One region of the Caballeronia sp. LZ008 genome, then DNA from elsewhere that is predicted to be linked to it. Evidence: riboswitches for the same ligand, from Rfam matches in the RefSeq annotation. Region 1 holds a riboswitch; the other holds the start of a gene.
The links. A riboswitch is a leader RNA that binds a small molecule or an ion and turns the genes downstream of it on or off. The one in region 1 is predicted to bind manganese.
Positions count from the first base shown of each region.

Region 2: linked by a shared signal. The riboswitch ahead of mntP (manganese efflux pump MntP) and the one ahead of QCE49_RS00420 (sodium:calcium antiporter) in region 1 are both predicted to bind manganese.

Region 1 covers NZ_JARUXK010000001.1:83,603-91,659, reverse strand. Annotated here, with positions in the region: gene QCE49_RS00440 (tetratricopeptide repeat protein) at 1-429, shown strand, start outside; gene vioA (dTDP-4-amino-4,6-dideoxy-D-glucose aminotransferase VioA) at 432-1,580, shown strand; gene QCE49_RS00430 (hypothetical protein) at 1,614-2,735, shown strand; gene QCE49_RS00425 (hypothetical protein) at 2,732-3,583, shown strand; gene QCE49_RS00420 (sodium:calcium antiporter) at 3,727-4,737, opposite strand; yybP-ykoY riboswitch at 4,826-5,001, opposite strand; gene QCE49_RS00415 (ABC transporter substrate-binding protein) at 5,165-6,760, shown strand; gene QCE49_RS00410 (MBL fold metallo-hydrolase) at 6,767-7,840, opposite strand; gene QCE49_RS00405 (MerR family DNA-binding transcriptional regulator) at 7,947-8,057, shown strand, end outside.
Region 2 covers NZ_JARUXK010000003.1:186,011-194,067, reverse strand. Annotated here, with positions in the region: gene QCE49_RS20000 (PAAR domain-containing protein) at 1-27, shown strand, start outside; gene QCE49_RS19995 (LysE family translocator) at 84-707, opposite strand; gene QCE49_RS19990 (FMN-binding negative transcriptional regulator) at 711-1,337, opposite strand; gene QCE49_RS19985 (PLP-dependent aminotransferase family protein) at 1,424-2,881, shown strand; gene alr (alanine racemase) at 2,913-4,016, opposite strand; gene QCE49_RS19975 (DUF6632 domain-containing protein) at 4,191-4,622, shown strand; gene mntP (manganese efflux pump MntP) at 4,588-5,157, opposite strand; yybP-ykoY riboswitch at 5,167-5,337, opposite strand; gene QCE49_RS19965 (PQQ-binding-like beta-propeller repeat protein) at 5,433-7,133, opposite strand; gene QCE49_RS19960 (hypothetical protein) at 7,263-7,385, shown strand; gene QCE49_RS19955 (glucose/quinate/shikimate family membrane-bound PQQ-dependent dehydrogenase) at 7,427-8,057, opposite strand, start outside.

The DNA.
Region 1 (8,057 bases):
CATCATCAGGTCGATCTGTGTCTCGACACCTTCCCGTATGCGGGCGGCACGACGACGCTGCACGCGCTCTGGATGGGCGTGCCGACGCTGACGCTGCTCGGCGACACGATGCCCGGCCGCGCGGGCGGCACGTTGATGAGCCAGGTCGGACTCGAATCGTTCATCGCACGCGACGCGGATGAATTCGTCGCGAAGGGCGTCGCGTACGCAAGCGATCTGAATGCGCTCGCGGCCCTGCGCACCGGCATGCGCGAGCGCTGCTCGGAATCGGCGCGCTTCCGTCCGGACGTGATCGCCGCGAGCATGAGCCACGCGCTTCGTCACATGTGGCAGCGCTGGTGCGCCGGCCTACCCGCCGAATCTTTCGATACCGAACTCCTCGCCGCCGCGCCCGCCGCAGCGAATTCAGCAGCCACCACGCAAGGTTGATCATGAGCGCCATTCCTCTCTTTCGCGAGCAGCCCGCCATCGACGAGCGTATCTTCGTCACGCAGCCGCATCTGCCGCCGCTCGACGAATTCGTTCCGTATCTCGAGAAGATCTGGGAAAACAAGACGCTGACCAACGGCGGCCCGTTTCATCAGCAGCTCGAACAGGCGCTGTGCGAATACCTCGGCGTGCAGCACCTCGCGCTGTTCTCGAACGGCACGATGGGTCTCGTCACCGCGCTGCAGGCGCTGCGCATCACGGGCGAAGTGATCACCACGCCGTATTCGTTCGTCGCGACCGCGCATTCGCTGCTGTGGAACGGCATCAAGCCGGTGTTCGTCGACGTGGACCCGGTCACGCTGAATCTGGATCCGCGTCAGATCGAAGCCGCCATCACGCCGCAGACCACCGCGATCATGCCGGTGCACTGCTACGGCCAGCCGTGCGACGTCGAAGCGATCCAGGCGATCGCCGACAACTACAACTTGAAGGTGATCTACGACGCCGCGCACGCGTTCGGCGTGCGCAACGAGGCGGGCAGCATCCTCACGCACGGCGACCTGTCGGTGCTGAGCTTCCACGCGACGAAAGTCTTCAACACGTTCGAGGGCGGCGCGATCGTCTGCCCGGACGCGAAGGTGAAGCAGCGCATCGACCATCTGAAGAACTTCGGCTTCGTCAACGAGACGACCGTGGTCGCGGCCGGCATCAACGGCAAGATGAGCGAAATCAATGCGGCATTCGGCCTGTTGCAGCTTCAGCACATCGATCGCGCGCTCGCGCGCCGTCAGGAGATCGACGCGCTGTATCGCACCCTGCTCGCCGACGTCGACGGCATCGTGCCACTGCCCGGTCTCGCGGGCGGCGCGACGAACCACTCGTATTTCCCGGTGCTCGTGCAAAGCGACTACAAGCTGACGCGCGACGAGCTGTATCAGCGTCTGCGCGATCACGAGATTTTCGGCCGCCGCTATTTTTATCCGCTGATTTCGGATTTCCCGATGTATCGCGGCCTGCCCTCCGCGCAGCCGAGCCGACTGCCGAACGCGCAGGAAGCATCGCGCAAGGTGCTGTGCCTGCCGATCTATCCGGCGCTCGCGGACCGCGACGTCGAGCGCGTCGTGGACGTGATCCGCGCGGCCAACGTCTAAGGCGCGGCAGCCCGGCGCACGCAGGATCGACCCATGCACGTGTTTCTTCTCTTCAGCGGCACCAACGATCGCGCCGTCGTCGCGCTGCTGCGCGCGATCGGCAAGCTCGGGCAACAGGCGGCGGTGATCGCGCGTTCGGCCGCCGATCCGGTTCTGTCGAGCGCGTATCGCGATCTCGTGGTCGCCGTGCGCGAAAACGACACGCTCTCGGTCCCGCTGCTCGCCGGTTATATCGCGCAGGCGAAGGCGAAGTTCGGCGCGCGCCGCGTGACGCTCGTGCCGATCTCCGAATTCTTCAACACCTTCCTGCTGAATCACAAGGAAGCGCTGGAATCCATCGACGGCGTGCATGTGCCGCTCGTCGATCCGTCGCTGTACGCGAAGCTCACGAACAAGGCGAGCGCCACCGAGTTCTTCGCGCGCGAAGGCATCGCGCCGCCGCCCGAATACGCGGGCATCGACGATGCCGTGGTGCCTTTCGTCGCCAAGCCGAAATGCAACGTCGACGGCAAGCGCGTGCTTTATCCGGTGCTCGTGAAAAGCGACGCGGACCTCGCCGCTTTCAAGGCGAGCGAAGATCCGTCGCACTATTTCTTTCAGCACTTCGTGACGGGACGCAGCTTTTATCTGCTCGCCTATTTCGCGCGCACGGGCGAAGTCTTCTGCTCGTCGCAGGAAAACCTCGCGCAGCAGCCCGGCGGCAAGTCGATCGTGCTCGCGCGCACCGCCGATTTTCATGCGAGCGATATCGGCGTGAAGCTGCGGCAGGCGCTTTCGCAATGCGGCTATTTCGGCTTCGCGATGATCGAATGCATCGTCGGGGACGACGGCGCGTACTTCATCGAAATGAATCCCCGTCCGTGGGGACCGCTCGACCTGTGCCTGAACCACGACTGCGGCATCGTCGAAGCTTTCGTGGGCGACTGGGCGACGGAAGATGCAACCGCTTATCAAGGCCGGCGCCTTTCGCGCGCACGCCACGCCACGTATCTGTGGACGGGCGGCATCGTGAACACATGGCGCCGGCGCCGGACGACCGTGCATCGCTATGGCAGCGAAGCGCGTCTCGCGGGCGCTGCGTTGCGCGCCCTGGCCGGCGACGTCTATCTCGCAAGCGACAGCTGGCGAATCTTTTACAAGGAACTATGGAAATGACCTCTGGCGCCACCGCAGTCAAGGAGCGGCTCGCTCAACTCTACGGAGAAGTCTCCAAGCACTCGGGGTATCAGACGATCCCCGACTTCGTCGCGAGTACGCTCGGTTATCAGGAGACCATTCAGAGCCAATGGCGCGGCGACCGCAACCGCCTCGACTGGATTCTCGCGCATCGCGCGCCGCAAGCCGGCGAGCGCTGGGCCGACTTCGGCGCGAATACGGGCTTCTTCACGTACACGATCGCGCATGCGCATCCCGATGCGCGCGTGACGGCGATCGAAGCGAACGCCGAACACGCGAGGTTCCTGCGCGAACTCGGCGACGCCTTCTCGATCGGCAATGTCGACGTGCATCACGAAGCGCTGCCCTTCGATGGCCTCGACAAGCTGTCGAACATCGACGTGCTTTTGCATCTGAATGTGCTGCATCACGCGGGCGCGGATTTCGACCGCGAATATGTGACCGGCGCGCACGACTTTCCGGCGTATGCGGTCGCTTATCTGAAGAAGCTGCGTCAGGCGTCGCGCTCGCTCGTGTTCCAGCTCGGCTGCAATCTGTGGGGCGACAAGACGCATCCGCTGCAGCCGGGCGCGACCGATGCGGAGCGTCTCGCGTATGTGTCGAAGCTGCTGACGGACGCCGGCTGGCGCATTCGCGATCTCGCGTACGCGAAGAAGACGACCGACGCGCCGATCGCCTATGCCGATCTCGGCAAGGACGTCATCGAAGCGCTGAACGGCCAGCACGGACAAGCCGAACTGCGCCTCTTCGCCGACGCGCTCGCGCCGTATGCGCTGGAACAGCACATCGGCGAGTTTTATCGGCGCGCGATTTACATCGTCGATTAATTGACGGACGGCACTAAAGTTATCGGCGCACGTGCCGATAACCCCTATAAGAACAACAAGAACGACGTGCCGGTTTTCTCGGCGCGCTGCTTCGCTCTTCGATGCCCGCCTCGCGCGGGCATTCTTCTTTGTGCCGCAGCTTGTCAGCGCCCGAGCGTCAACGCGAGATAGGCCGCGTACAGCACGCCGTTGCCGAGCAGCGCCCACAGCACGACGCCGTTCTCCTTCGCATTGAAGCGCAGCCACGCCGCCGCCGCGAGCGTGATGAGCACGCCCGTCAGCACTTCGATACGCGGCTCCCACGGCGTCAGCATGATGCCGATGGCCGGCAGCAACGTCCCTTGAAACACCATCGCGCCGGTGATGTTGCCGAACGCGAGCGTGTCCTTTCCTCGGCGCGCCCACAGAATGCTGTTCACTTTCTCGGGCAGTTCCGTCGCGATCGGAATGATGATGAGCGACAGCAGCAGCGCCGAAATTCCCAGCGCATGCGACACGCCCTCGACGCCGTGAATGAAGCCCTTCGCGCCGCCGACGAGCAGCACGATGCCGAAGAAAAACTGCAGCATGATCGTGCCGAGCGACGTTTTCAAACCGAGACGCGAAGCGAACAAGGCCTCGGGCGCTTCCGTTCCGTGTCCGCCCTCGACGAGCTTCGCCGAAGCCTTGAACGTCGAAATCACATAAACGATATAGAGCGCGACGAGCCCGACCGCGAACAACGCGCGCACTTGCCACGCGTGATGCGGCACGAACATCGCGGCGCACGCGATGAGAAACGCGACCAGAAAGAAGTTCAGATCGCGCACGAAGCCGCTGCGCTCCGGCACGATGCGTCCGCTCATGCCGCGCGACTTGAGGATCGCGAACGTCATCAGACACGTCGAAAGCGTCGCGAGCATAAGCGGCGCGCCGAGAATCGCGCCGACGCCGATCTCTTCGTTGACCGCACGGCTCGTCGTGCCGCCGAGCAGCGCGATGATCGGCACCGTCGTCTCGGGCAATGCCGTGCCGACCGCCGCGAACAGCGATCCGGTCACGCCTTCGGAAATGCCGAGCCGTTCGCCGAGATGTTCGAGCGCATTCGTGAATAGCTCCGCCGCGACCAGGATGATCGCGAGCATCAGCGCGAGTTCGAGAAAGAGCATCGTCATGCGGCACCTCGCATCAAAACATGCGACGGGTGCGCGAGCGTGCGCGGGAAACGGGGATGTTGTAGTTGTGGGGACACGATGATTCCACGGCCGGACGTCGAGCGAACCACGATGCGCCACGCGCCGTCCGGCCAGGAACGACATAGCGCATCGATGGTCTCGCCAAACCGTTCCGGTCGAACGCGCCACGGCAGCAGGGCCGAGGATGTTGACGCGTTCTCCTTCGCTCGCGAAGGAAGGCTACTCCCCAAAGAAGGCGCAAGTTTAGCCCGATGCGCCCCGTTTCGGCAACCCGCGGAATAAGCGTATGCCGATCGGATCGTTGTCGTCGACGGATGCATCCGCTAATCTGGCCGCGCCGGGCGCGTCGCTTGCTGCGCGTGCTCAAGCTCATCCACGAACAAAAATGAAGATCACGGGAGATCTCATGCGTCTGAAACTCTTCGCCGCGGCCGCCGCGATGGCCATGCTCGCCGCGCCGATGCTCGCGATGTCCAAGCCGCTCACCGTCTGCACCGAATCGAGCCCGGACGGCTTCGATGTCGTGCAATTCAATTCGCTCGTAACGACCAACGCATCGGCGGATGTCATCTTCAATACGCTCGTCTCCTACGACGAAGCCGCGAAGAAGGTCGTGCCCTCGCTCGCGGAAAAGTGGGACGTGACGAGCGACGGGCTCACGTACACATTCCATCTGCGTCCGAACGTTCAGTTTCAGACGACCGATTACTTCAAGCCGACGCGCCCGCTCAGTGCCGACGACGTCGTGTTCACGTTCTCGCGCATGCTCTCGGACGACAATCCGTGGCACAAGATCGCGGGCGCGAGCGGCTTTCCGCACGCGCAGTCGATGGGCCTCGTGAAGCTCATCAAGGCCGTATCGAAAGTCGATGACCATACCGTGAAGTTCGAGCTCAACGAGCCGAACGCGACCTTCGTGCCGATCCTCACGATGGGCTTCGCATCGATCTATTCGGCCGAATATGCGGACAAGCTGCTGAAGGCGAACCAGCAGGTCGATCTGAACAGCAAGCCGATCGGCACCGGCCCGTTCGTGCTGAAGAGCTACACGAAAGATTCGGTCATCCGCTACGACGTGAATCCGTCGTACTGGGGCGCGAAACCGAAGATCGACCGGCTGATCTACGCGATCACGCCCGACGCCGCCGTGCGCGCGCAGAAGATCAAGGCGGGCGAATGCCAGATCGCGCTGTCGCCGAAGCCGCAGGACGTCATCGACGCGAAGAAGGACAAGTCGCTGAAGGTGAGCGAAGCGCCCGCATTCATGACGGCGTTCGTCGCGCTCAACACGCAGAAGAAGCCGCTCGACAATCCGAAGGTGCGTCAGGCGATCAACATGGCCTTCGATCGCACGACCTACATGAAGACCGTGTTCGACAACACGGCGACGCAAGCGGTGAATCCGTATCCGCCGAATACGTGGAGTTACGACAAGAGCATCGAGGCGTACAAATATTCATCCGCCGATGCGAAGAAGCTGCTCGCCGATGCGGGCTTTCCGAACGGTTTCGACACGACGATCTGGGTACGCCCGAACGGCAGCGTGCTCAATCCGAATCCGAAGGCGGGCGCGGAATTGCTGCAAGCCGATCTCGCGAAAATCGGCGTGAAGGCGCAGGTGAAAGTGATCGAATGGGGCGAACTCATCAAGCAGGCGAAGCAGGGTCAGCACGACATGCTGTTCATGGGCTGGGCCGGCGACAACGGCGACCCGGACAACTACATGTCGCCGCTTTTCAGTTGCAACGCGGTGAAGTCGGGCATCAACTTCGCGCGCTATTGCGATCCGCAACTGGACAAGCTCATCGCCGATGGCAAGTCGACCGCCGATGTCGCCAAACGCACGAAGTCGTATGTCGATGCGCAGAAGATCATCCACGATCAGGCGCTGTGGATTCCGCTCGTCTATCCGACGGCGGCGGCGCTCACGCGCGCGAACGTCAGCGGCTATAACGTGAGTCCGTTCGGGCGCGTGAATTTCGGCGCTGTTTCCGTGCAGTAAGCGAAGTCAGGCCGGCGTGAACCGGATCACGCCGTCAGCGCCGGTCTGACGTTTCAGCGTGCCATCGAGCCAAAGCAGGTTCAGATGCGCGAGCGCTTCGCCGAGCGCGAACGTCATCTGATGAATATCGAGCTTGCGCTTGAACATGAGCGGGACGATGTCTGCGGCGCTGCATGGCTTTTGAGCGCACGCGTCGCGCACTTCCGCCAGCCGCGCGCGATGATGCTCGCGCAATTGCCCGATGCGCGTTTGCACGCCGCGAAACGGCTTGCCGTGTGAGGGCAGCGCGAGCGTATCGGCGGGCATGGTTTCGTAGCGGCCGAGCGATTCCAGATACAGCGCAAGCGGATTGCCTTCCGGCTCGACCGCGAACACCGACACGTTTGTCGAAATGCGCGGCAACACCATGTCGCCGGAAATGAGCAACTTGTCGGCGGCGCAGAAAAGCGCGCTGTGCTCCGGCGAATGGCCGTAGCCCGACACCACTTCCCAATTGCGCGCGCCGATACGCATGACATCGCCATCGCGGATACGCCGATATTCCGCCGGAATCGACGGCACGAGCGTCGGGTAATAGCTATCGCGCTTGCGCAGCGCATCGAGCGACGCTTCGTCGGACAGGCCGTGCGCCGCGAAATGCGCCGCCGCTCGCTCGCCGCCCGCGTTCGAGCCGTCGCCGGCGGCCATCACGCGGCCCATCGCGTATTCGCCGAGCGACATCCACAGGCGCACGTTCCATCGATGCTTGTCGCCGCCCGTGCAGATCCAGTCGGCAAGTCCCAGATGATCCGGATGACAATGCGTGACGATCACACGCAGCACCGGCTTTCCATCGAGCACGGAATCGAACACGCGCTCCCAGTTCGCGCGGATCGTATCGCTCGAAATGCCGCAATCGACGACGGTCCAGCCTTTCACACCGTCGATTTCATCGGCGAGCAGCCACAGATTGATGTGATCGAGCGCGAACGGCAGCGGCATGCGCAGCCAGAACACGCCCGGCGCCACTTCCATGACGCCGCCCGATTCGGGCAGCCGGTCCGCGAAAACATAGTCGAGCTGGTGTTCGAGTGCGTTCATTCGGTGCCTGTCTCCGGGTTTGCGCCGCGTTGCAATTTGGCCAAGTTGACGATAACGTAAACGTCCATTCTAACGTTGCGCAGCGCATTTGCGCTGCCGGCCGGCAATGACCCAACCGACGCATTACACGATCACCGAACTGGCGCGCGAGTTCGACATTACGCCGCGCGCCATTCGCTTTTACGAAGATCAGGGGCTGCTCGCGCCGAAGCGCGAA
Region 2 (8,057 bases), on a different contig from region 1:
GTCGAAAGTCACGGCAGTATTGATTAGAAGCCCTCTTCAGGGAAGGTCATGCGAGCAACAGATAATCGCGTGAGGCCGGTTCCCTAACTCGGGATCGCCCTCCGCGCAAACGCGAGATATCCACCCAATGCCAGCATGACGACGCCCGAGGTCCGCGTGAGCATCCTCGCGCGCGCGACGCGTGCGGCGCTCGACTTCAGCAGACGCGAAGCGGCGAGCACCGCGCCCACGTCGACAAGCGTATTAAGCACGACGCAAATGCTCCCGAGCATCGCCAGTTGCGGAATCAGCGCATGCCCCGGCGAAACGAACTGCGGAAGAAAGGCGAGAAAAAACAGCGCCGTCTTGACGTTGAGCGCTTCGACCAGGACGCCTTCGCGAAACGCACGCCGCGCACCGTGCGATGCAACCGGCGCGACGCCGCCCGCTTCGCCTTCGCGAAACAGAAGCCGAACGCCCAGATAAATCAGATACGCCGCGCCGACGTACTTCACGACGCTAAAGAGCGTCGCCGAGCGCGCGATCAACAGGGATAGCCCGAGCGCCGCCGCGGCCACATGGACGAGACCGCCCACCGCCGTGCCGAGACACGACGCCATGCCTTCGGAACGACCACCAGCGACAGTGCGAGCCACGACATACGCGAGGCCCGGACCGGGCGTAATGGCGAGAGCGATCGCCGCGATCAGAAAAGCAATAAAAGCCATGAACTAGTCTCCCGCCCGCACCATCACCCGCGCCAGCTCCCCTTTCCCCCGCGCGTCGAGCGCATCCGCGGCGCCGATCCGATCGCGCGTTTCCTTGTTCTGACTCAGCTTCGACTTGCCGACAAGCGACGTCACCGCGATTTCGATGCCCACGATATTCCGCAGCATCCCATCGATGAATTCGCGCTCGGAATCGCCCATCTTCCACGGCTTCGGCTCGTTCGCCTCGTGCCGCCGCGTCAGACGCGCGACGAGACCGCGCACGAACTGCTCGTCGTCGCGCACGGTGAGCACGCCGTGCGCGTGCACGACTTCGTAGTTCCACGTCGGCACTTGCCGATGCGTCTCATGCTTGCTCGGATACCAGTTCGGCGAGACATAACCCTCCGCGCCGCGAAAAATCACCATGACGGGCGTGCCGCCCGGGCAACGCTGCCACACGTCGTTGGCGCGCGCGACGTGCGCCGTCAGCAAGCCATGCTCGCCCTGCGCCGGATCGAACTCGAACGGAATGTGATTGGCGTCGAGACCGGCGGCGTCGTGCGTCACCAGCATTCCGAGCGGATGCGCACGAATGATCCGATGCAGCTCTTCAGGGCGAGTCTCGGCGAAATGCGGCGGAATATACATCCTGGATGCCCGATGGAAAGTGGCGGAATCCCGTCACTATCGCCCGAAACAGGCACAATAAGAAGATCCAGTTTCGAGCAATTTTCATGGTCCAGTTGAAAGACGCCATCGGCACCGGACGGCGCATTTACGATCTGCTGCGCGCCCAGATCGCCGATGGCACCTTGCCCGCCGGCGCTCCCGCACCTTCGACGCGCGCGCTGGCGGCCGATCTCGGCGTCTCGCGCACGACCGTCACGGCAGCGTACGAACAGCTCGCGGCGGAGGGCTTTCTCGTCACGTCGGCGGGACGCGTCGCGCGAGTCGCCACGCCGCCGATGCCGCTCGCGCCGCCGAATCCCGCGCGCGCCGAACGCACCGCGCCCGCCCTTTCCGCCTATGGCCGGCGCGTTTCCACACTGCCGATGCCCGTTCTCGCGCAAGTGACGAAAGGCAGCATCAACTTCCTGTACGGCGCAGTGTCCGCGCGCGACTTTCCTTCGTTGATCTGGAAACGCGCGTATCAGGCCGAACTGCTGCATCAACCGGACAGCCTCTATTACGTCGCGCCCGAAGGCGACGCGTCGCTCAGGCGCGCGTTGCAGGCGTATCTCGGCCGCGCGCGCGGGCTCGTCTGCGATAGCGATCAGATCGTCGTCGTGAACGGCACGCAGCAGGCGCTCGATCTTTGCGCGCGCCTGCTGCTCGATCCCGGCGACGCCTTCGCATTCGAAGATCCCGGCTATCTGATCGCGCGGCATTGCTTCGAGGCATCGGGCGGCGTGGCGCTGCCGGTGCCCGTCGACGAACACGGTCTCGATACGCGCCGCCTTCCCGCCGATGGACGCGCGCGGCTCGCCTACGTGACGCCATCGCACCAATTTCCGCTGGGCGGCGTGCTGCCGATCGGCCGCCGTCTCGAATTGCTCGAATGGGCGCAACGGCACGACGCGTGGATCATCGAAGACGATTACGACGGCGAGTTCCGATACGGCCAGCGCCCGATCGACGCCTTGCAATCGATCGATACGAATGGCCGCGTGATCTACATCGGCACGTTTTCGAAGGCGCTCTCGCCGCATCTGCGGCTCGGCTACATGATCCTGCCGCACGATCTCGTGCCGGCGTTCCGTCAGGCGAAGCGGCTCGCGGATCGTCATTCGGCCGTCATCGATCAGCGCGTGCTCGCGGCGCTAATCGAAAGCGGCGCGTATGAGCGTCACGTGCGGCGCGTGCGGCGCGAATACGAACGGCGGCGCGCGGCCTTGCTCGACGCCATCGCCGATCTTCTTCCGAAGCGCGCGCACGCGACGGGCACGGCTGCCGGATTGCACGTCACGCTGTGGCTGCCCTTCATCGACGCGGCGCACGAAGCCGCGCTCGTCGCCGCCGCGCATGCGAACGGCGTGGGCGTCTATCCGGTGTCGCCGCTTCATGTCGCGCCGTGCGGCGGCACGTCGAACCGGACGGCCGGGCTCATCCTCGGCTATGCGAGCGTGCCGGTCGAGCAGATCCGCAAAGGCATCGAAATCCTCGCCGATGTGATCGCGCATTTTCGAACGTAAGCACTGCCTTCGAGACGCGTCATCGTGAGCGTCATGCCGAATGCGCTTCTGCCCGATTCGAAACGCCCGCGTCGATCGCGACGGGCACGCGCCGCGCGAGCGCGCACATCAACTCGTAGCCGATCGTGCCGGACGGTTCGGCCACTTCATCGACCCGGACGCGTTCGCCCCATAGTTCCACCGGCGACCCGATGCCCGCAGCCGGACACGGCGTGAGATCGACGGTGAGCATGTCCATCGACACGCGTCCGACGATGCGCGTACGCACGCCATCGACGATGACGGGCGTGCCCGTCGGCGCGTGACGCGGATAGCCGTCCGCGTAGCCGCATGCGACCACGCCGATCTTCATCGCGCGATCCGCGGTGAAAGTGCGGCCATAGCCGATCGTCTCGCCCGCCGCGAGCGTCTGCACGCCGATGATGCGGCTCTCGAGCGTCATCGCCGCGCGCAACGGGAAATGCTCGATGTGGCGCGCGCAGCCCGTCGGCGAGGCGCCGTAGAGGATCGTGCCCGGCCGCACCCAGTCGCGATGCGCGCGCGGATGCCACAGCACCGCCGCCGAATTCGACAGCGAGCGCGTGCCGGGAAGATCGCGCGTGGCCGCTTCGAATTCGTCTATCTGCCAGTCGATCGCGCCTTCGTCGGCGTTCGCGAAGTGACTCATCAGGCCGATCGAGCCGATCGCCGCGATATCTGACGCCCTTTTCCAAGCCGCGACGAATTCGCCCGGCCGATAGCCGAGCCGGTTCATGCCCGAGTTCATCTTCAACTGTATATCGATGCGCTCGTTCGGCCGCGCCGCCTTCAGCAACGCAAGCTGCTCGTCGCAATGCACCGTGACCGTGAGCCGGTGACGATCCGCCGTTTCGACATCCGCGGGCTCGAAAACGCCTTCGAGCAAAAGAATCGGCTTTTTCCAGCCGAGCTCGCGCACGCGCACGGCTTCATCGAGATCGAGCAGCGCGATGCCGTCGGCTTCAGCGAGCGCCGGATAAATGCGCTCGATGCCGTGACCATAAGCATTCGCCTTGATGACGGACCACACGCGCGACGACGGCGCCGTGCGTTTGACAAGTTGAAGATTCTGTCGGATGGCGTCGAGATGGATGCGCGCGGAAATCGGACGTGGCATGACGTGCTGGATTTGTGGTTAAAGGCAGTGGAATGATGAATCGTATCGACCTAATGGCAGTCGTTGTTATTTTATTTGCGCCAATTTTTGGTGGAAACGCCTGCCGCCATCGATGGCTTTCGCGGTGCGCTTCGCGGTATCTTGTCGCTCATGTCGCGCCGCCAAGGAGCCGCCATGAACGACGCCCGTCGCCTCGCCTGCCTGCGCATCGTGCTCGCCGTCGTCGGGCTGATCGCGCTCTTCGCCTTCTATCCGCTCATGCTGCTCTGGCCTTCAGGATGGGCGTGGGATGCCGGCCACGAAGGCCATTCGGAATACGCGATGATGATCGTCGGCATCTACGCGACGCTCGGCGTTTTCCTGCTGATCGCATCGCGCGAGCCGATGAGGCATCTGAGCCTCATCTGGTTCACGGTGTGGTCGAGCGTCGTGCACGGCGCGATCATGGCCGTGCAGTCGTTCGGCGGCGCGGGGCGCCACCTCGGTCATCTGGCGGGTGACGTGCCCGCGCTTTTCATCGTCGCCGCCGTGCTCGCGATTCTCACGCCGCGCGGCGGCAAGGCGCGCATCCTCAGCCGAGATGGCCGAGATGTTCGGCCAGAATGACGCTGCCGACGCCGATCAGAATCAGCCCGCCGACGATTTCCGCCCGCTTGCCGATCGTCGCGCCGACGAGCCGGCCGACCATCACGCCGATCGTCACCATCAGCATCGTCGCGAAACCGATGGTCGCGGCCGTCGAGAAGATATCGACATCGATGAACGCGAGGCCCGCGCCGACCGCCATCGCGTCGATGCTGGTCGCGAAACCGGTGAGCGCCAACACCCAGAACGAATGCGAATTGGGCTTTTCCGCTTCGTGGCTCACGCTGCTGAAACCTTCGCGGATCATGCGCGCGCCGAGCAGGAAGAGCAGGCCGAACGCGATCCAGTGATCCCACGCGGTGACGTACTGCGCGGCCGCCCTGCCGAGCGCCCAGCCGACGAGCGGCGTCAGGGCTTCGATCACGCCAAAGATCACGCCGGTCTTCAACGCTTCCGCGATGCGCGGCTTGTGCAGGGTCGCGCCCTTGCCGACGGCTGCGGCGAACGCGTCGGTGGACATGGCGAAGGCTAGAAAAATTGTGGAGGCGAGATTCATCGAGTAGCGCTCTGGTCGGGCAAGATGGAACGACAGAACGCGCGCCCGACCGGTCGCGAATTCTGTCGATGGTCTTGCCAACCTTTGATGGCTGCTCATGCCACGGCCTGAACGACCGAGCGTGTTGACATGAGCGCTTTCCCTGTGCAGGAAAGCCGGCTACTCCCCAGCGAAGAACCGAGAGCTTAACATGACTTCGCGACCGTTCCACGGCGTTTCGGCTAGTTGCGGCGCGCTCGCGGCGTCACGCCCGGCGCCGCGTTCGCGCGCCGATCCTATTTCGACAACAGCCCGAACACGGCGACGCCGTTCTTCGTGCCGACATACACCCTGCCGTTCGCGATCATCGGCGTGATGAACTTGTTGCCCGCACCGAACTGGTCGCGCGTGCCGGCGTCGTTGCTGCTGTAGAGCTGGCGCGCGAGATTGGCCGCGTCGTAGGCGCGCAGCGCGCCTGTCGCGCCGTTCTCCGCCGCCCACAGAATGCCGTTCGCCGTGCCGTTCGCGGAAATGCTCGGCGTCGCGCCGGGGAAGCCGAACGCATTCGACGTCTGACTCGTCGACGTCGCCGAAAGCAACGCGTTGCTGACCGCGAACGCCCGAATGCTGTCGCCGACCGCGCCGAAATAGACCGTGTTGTTGAAATACGCGGGCGCGCCGAACATCGCCCCGCGAATCTGGCCGACGAGTTCCTGATAGATGTGGTCCGCGTTCGAATCGAACTTGCCCATCGAGAAGCGGTTCACGACGTAGATCGTCGAGTTCTTGCCCGCGCCGATCGCCAGATGCCGGACCGTGCCGCCCGCATCGGTGAAGTCCGGCAGCACCATCGCGCCGCCGGAACCGAGATCTTCGTCCTCGTTCGACTCCTGCACCGTGTTCGACGGCTCGAAATAGTCCTGCACCCTGAGCGGCGACGTTTCCAGCCGCAAAAAACCGTTGCCGAAGTTGCCGTTGATCGGCATCTCCTGCGCGTTTTGAGTCGGATCGAAGGTGCCGTTGGCGTCGAGGAAAAAGATCGCCTGGCCGTCCGATGCAAGGCCCGCGCCGCTCATCCAGATCGAGCCCATCTGGCCGTTCGGCGTGAGGTTCAGCACGCTCGCCTGTTGCAGGGTCGCGGCGTCGTAGCCCATGACCCAGCCGGTGTACGGCATGAAGTCGCAATGCGAAGTCCACGCCGTGTAGACGACGCCGTTCAGCAGCAGCAACGCCGCGCGCTCGGCGTACTGGCCGGGATCGAACGTCAGCGTGCCGTTCTGGCTGCCCGCGCCGTTGCCCGGATACGTCGCCCGGATTTCGGTGGGGCCGTTGAAGAGCTCGGCGCCCGTCGCGACATCGAGCGCGTGAATGCGCTGGTGATACGCGCCCGACGCATCCTTCGACATGCCGACGACATACATCGCGCCATTCGGGCCGCGCGTCCGGTCGATGACCGGCGTCGCCGTGACACCGATGGTCGGCGTGATCTGATGACAGTTGTGGTCGTCGCTCGGCGACTCGCCGCTGCCGAGCGTCGAGACTTTCCACAGCACCGCGCCGCTGTCGGCGTCGAAAGCGTAGACGCTGGCGTTTTCCGTCGCGACGTAGAGCACGTTGCGCGTACCGCCCGCGATCGGTACGCCCGCCAGAAAGAGCGGCTGCGCGTCGACGGCGCCATCGACGGAAAAGAGCGCGAGCTTGCCGAAAGTACGCTGATTGACGTTCGCCGGCGTGAGGACGGTTTCCGCGAGTTGCTGTCCGGTGCGCGCGATGTCGTTGTGCCAGGTGACGACATCTTTCGACACCGCAGCCAGAGGCGCCGATGCCCCCGCCGGGCTCGATGCCCCCGACGGGCTCGATGCCGCCGCCGGCGCGCCGCCGCTCGCCGCAGACGAAGTGGCGCTATCGCCGGAACCGCCACTGCACGCGACGACGATCGCCGCGATGAGCACAACGGCGCCGATCGCCGCGATACGAGCCGGAAAGTGCGTCTTCATCTGGATGCTCCTTCAGAGCGTTTCGCCTTTGCGTACGGTCAATTCCCCGAAAGATATTTGTTGCAATGCGTCATAATGTGCTAACCTAGGGTTATTACCTAGTTAGTTACCCCTAGTACGGAGTTCATCATGGGAATCATCGCTGCCACGCCGATCGCCCTCGTTTCCTTCATCGTCGCCGCCGTCCGCAATGCGCTGAGCGCGCGCGCCAAGGTCAGCGCGCTCATGGCCGAGGCTTATCGCCGGACGTAACGTGCAGGCGCGGGAGAAAATTCCCGCGCTTTTTTTCGCATTCACTGCAACGTATAGGCGATCACATAGTCGCCCGCCTTCGTGCCGAGCGAGCCATGACCGCCCGCCGTCACGAGCACATATTGCTTGCCGCTTGCATCGGCGTAGCTCATCGGCGTGGCCTGACCGCCCGCCGGCAGACGCGCCTCCCACAGCTTCTTGCCGTCGCGCACGTCGTAGGCGCGCACGTATTGATCGAGCGTGCCCGTCAGGAACGCGACGCCGCCCGCCGTCACGATCGTCCCGCCGAGGCTCGGCACGCCGAGCGGCATCGGAATCGGCAGCGGCGCGCTGTCGACGATGGTGCCGTTCTTGTGCATCCACGCAATCTTCTGCGTGCGCAGATCGACGCCCGCGATGTAGCCCCACGGCGGCGCCTGGCACGGAATCCCGAGCGGTGAAAGAAACGCGCTGATCTCAAAGCCGAACGGCGTACCGCGCGCGAGCTTGATGCCGCTCGTTTCGCTGCCTTTCTTCTCGCCGTTGTCCTCGGGAATCTTGTCACGCGGAATCAGCTTCGACGTGAACGCCATGTAGTCCGGATTCGCGATCAGAATCTGCCGCACCGGATCGACGGAAATCCCGCCCCAGTCGAATACGCCGAAGTTACCCGGAAACACGAGCGATCCCTGC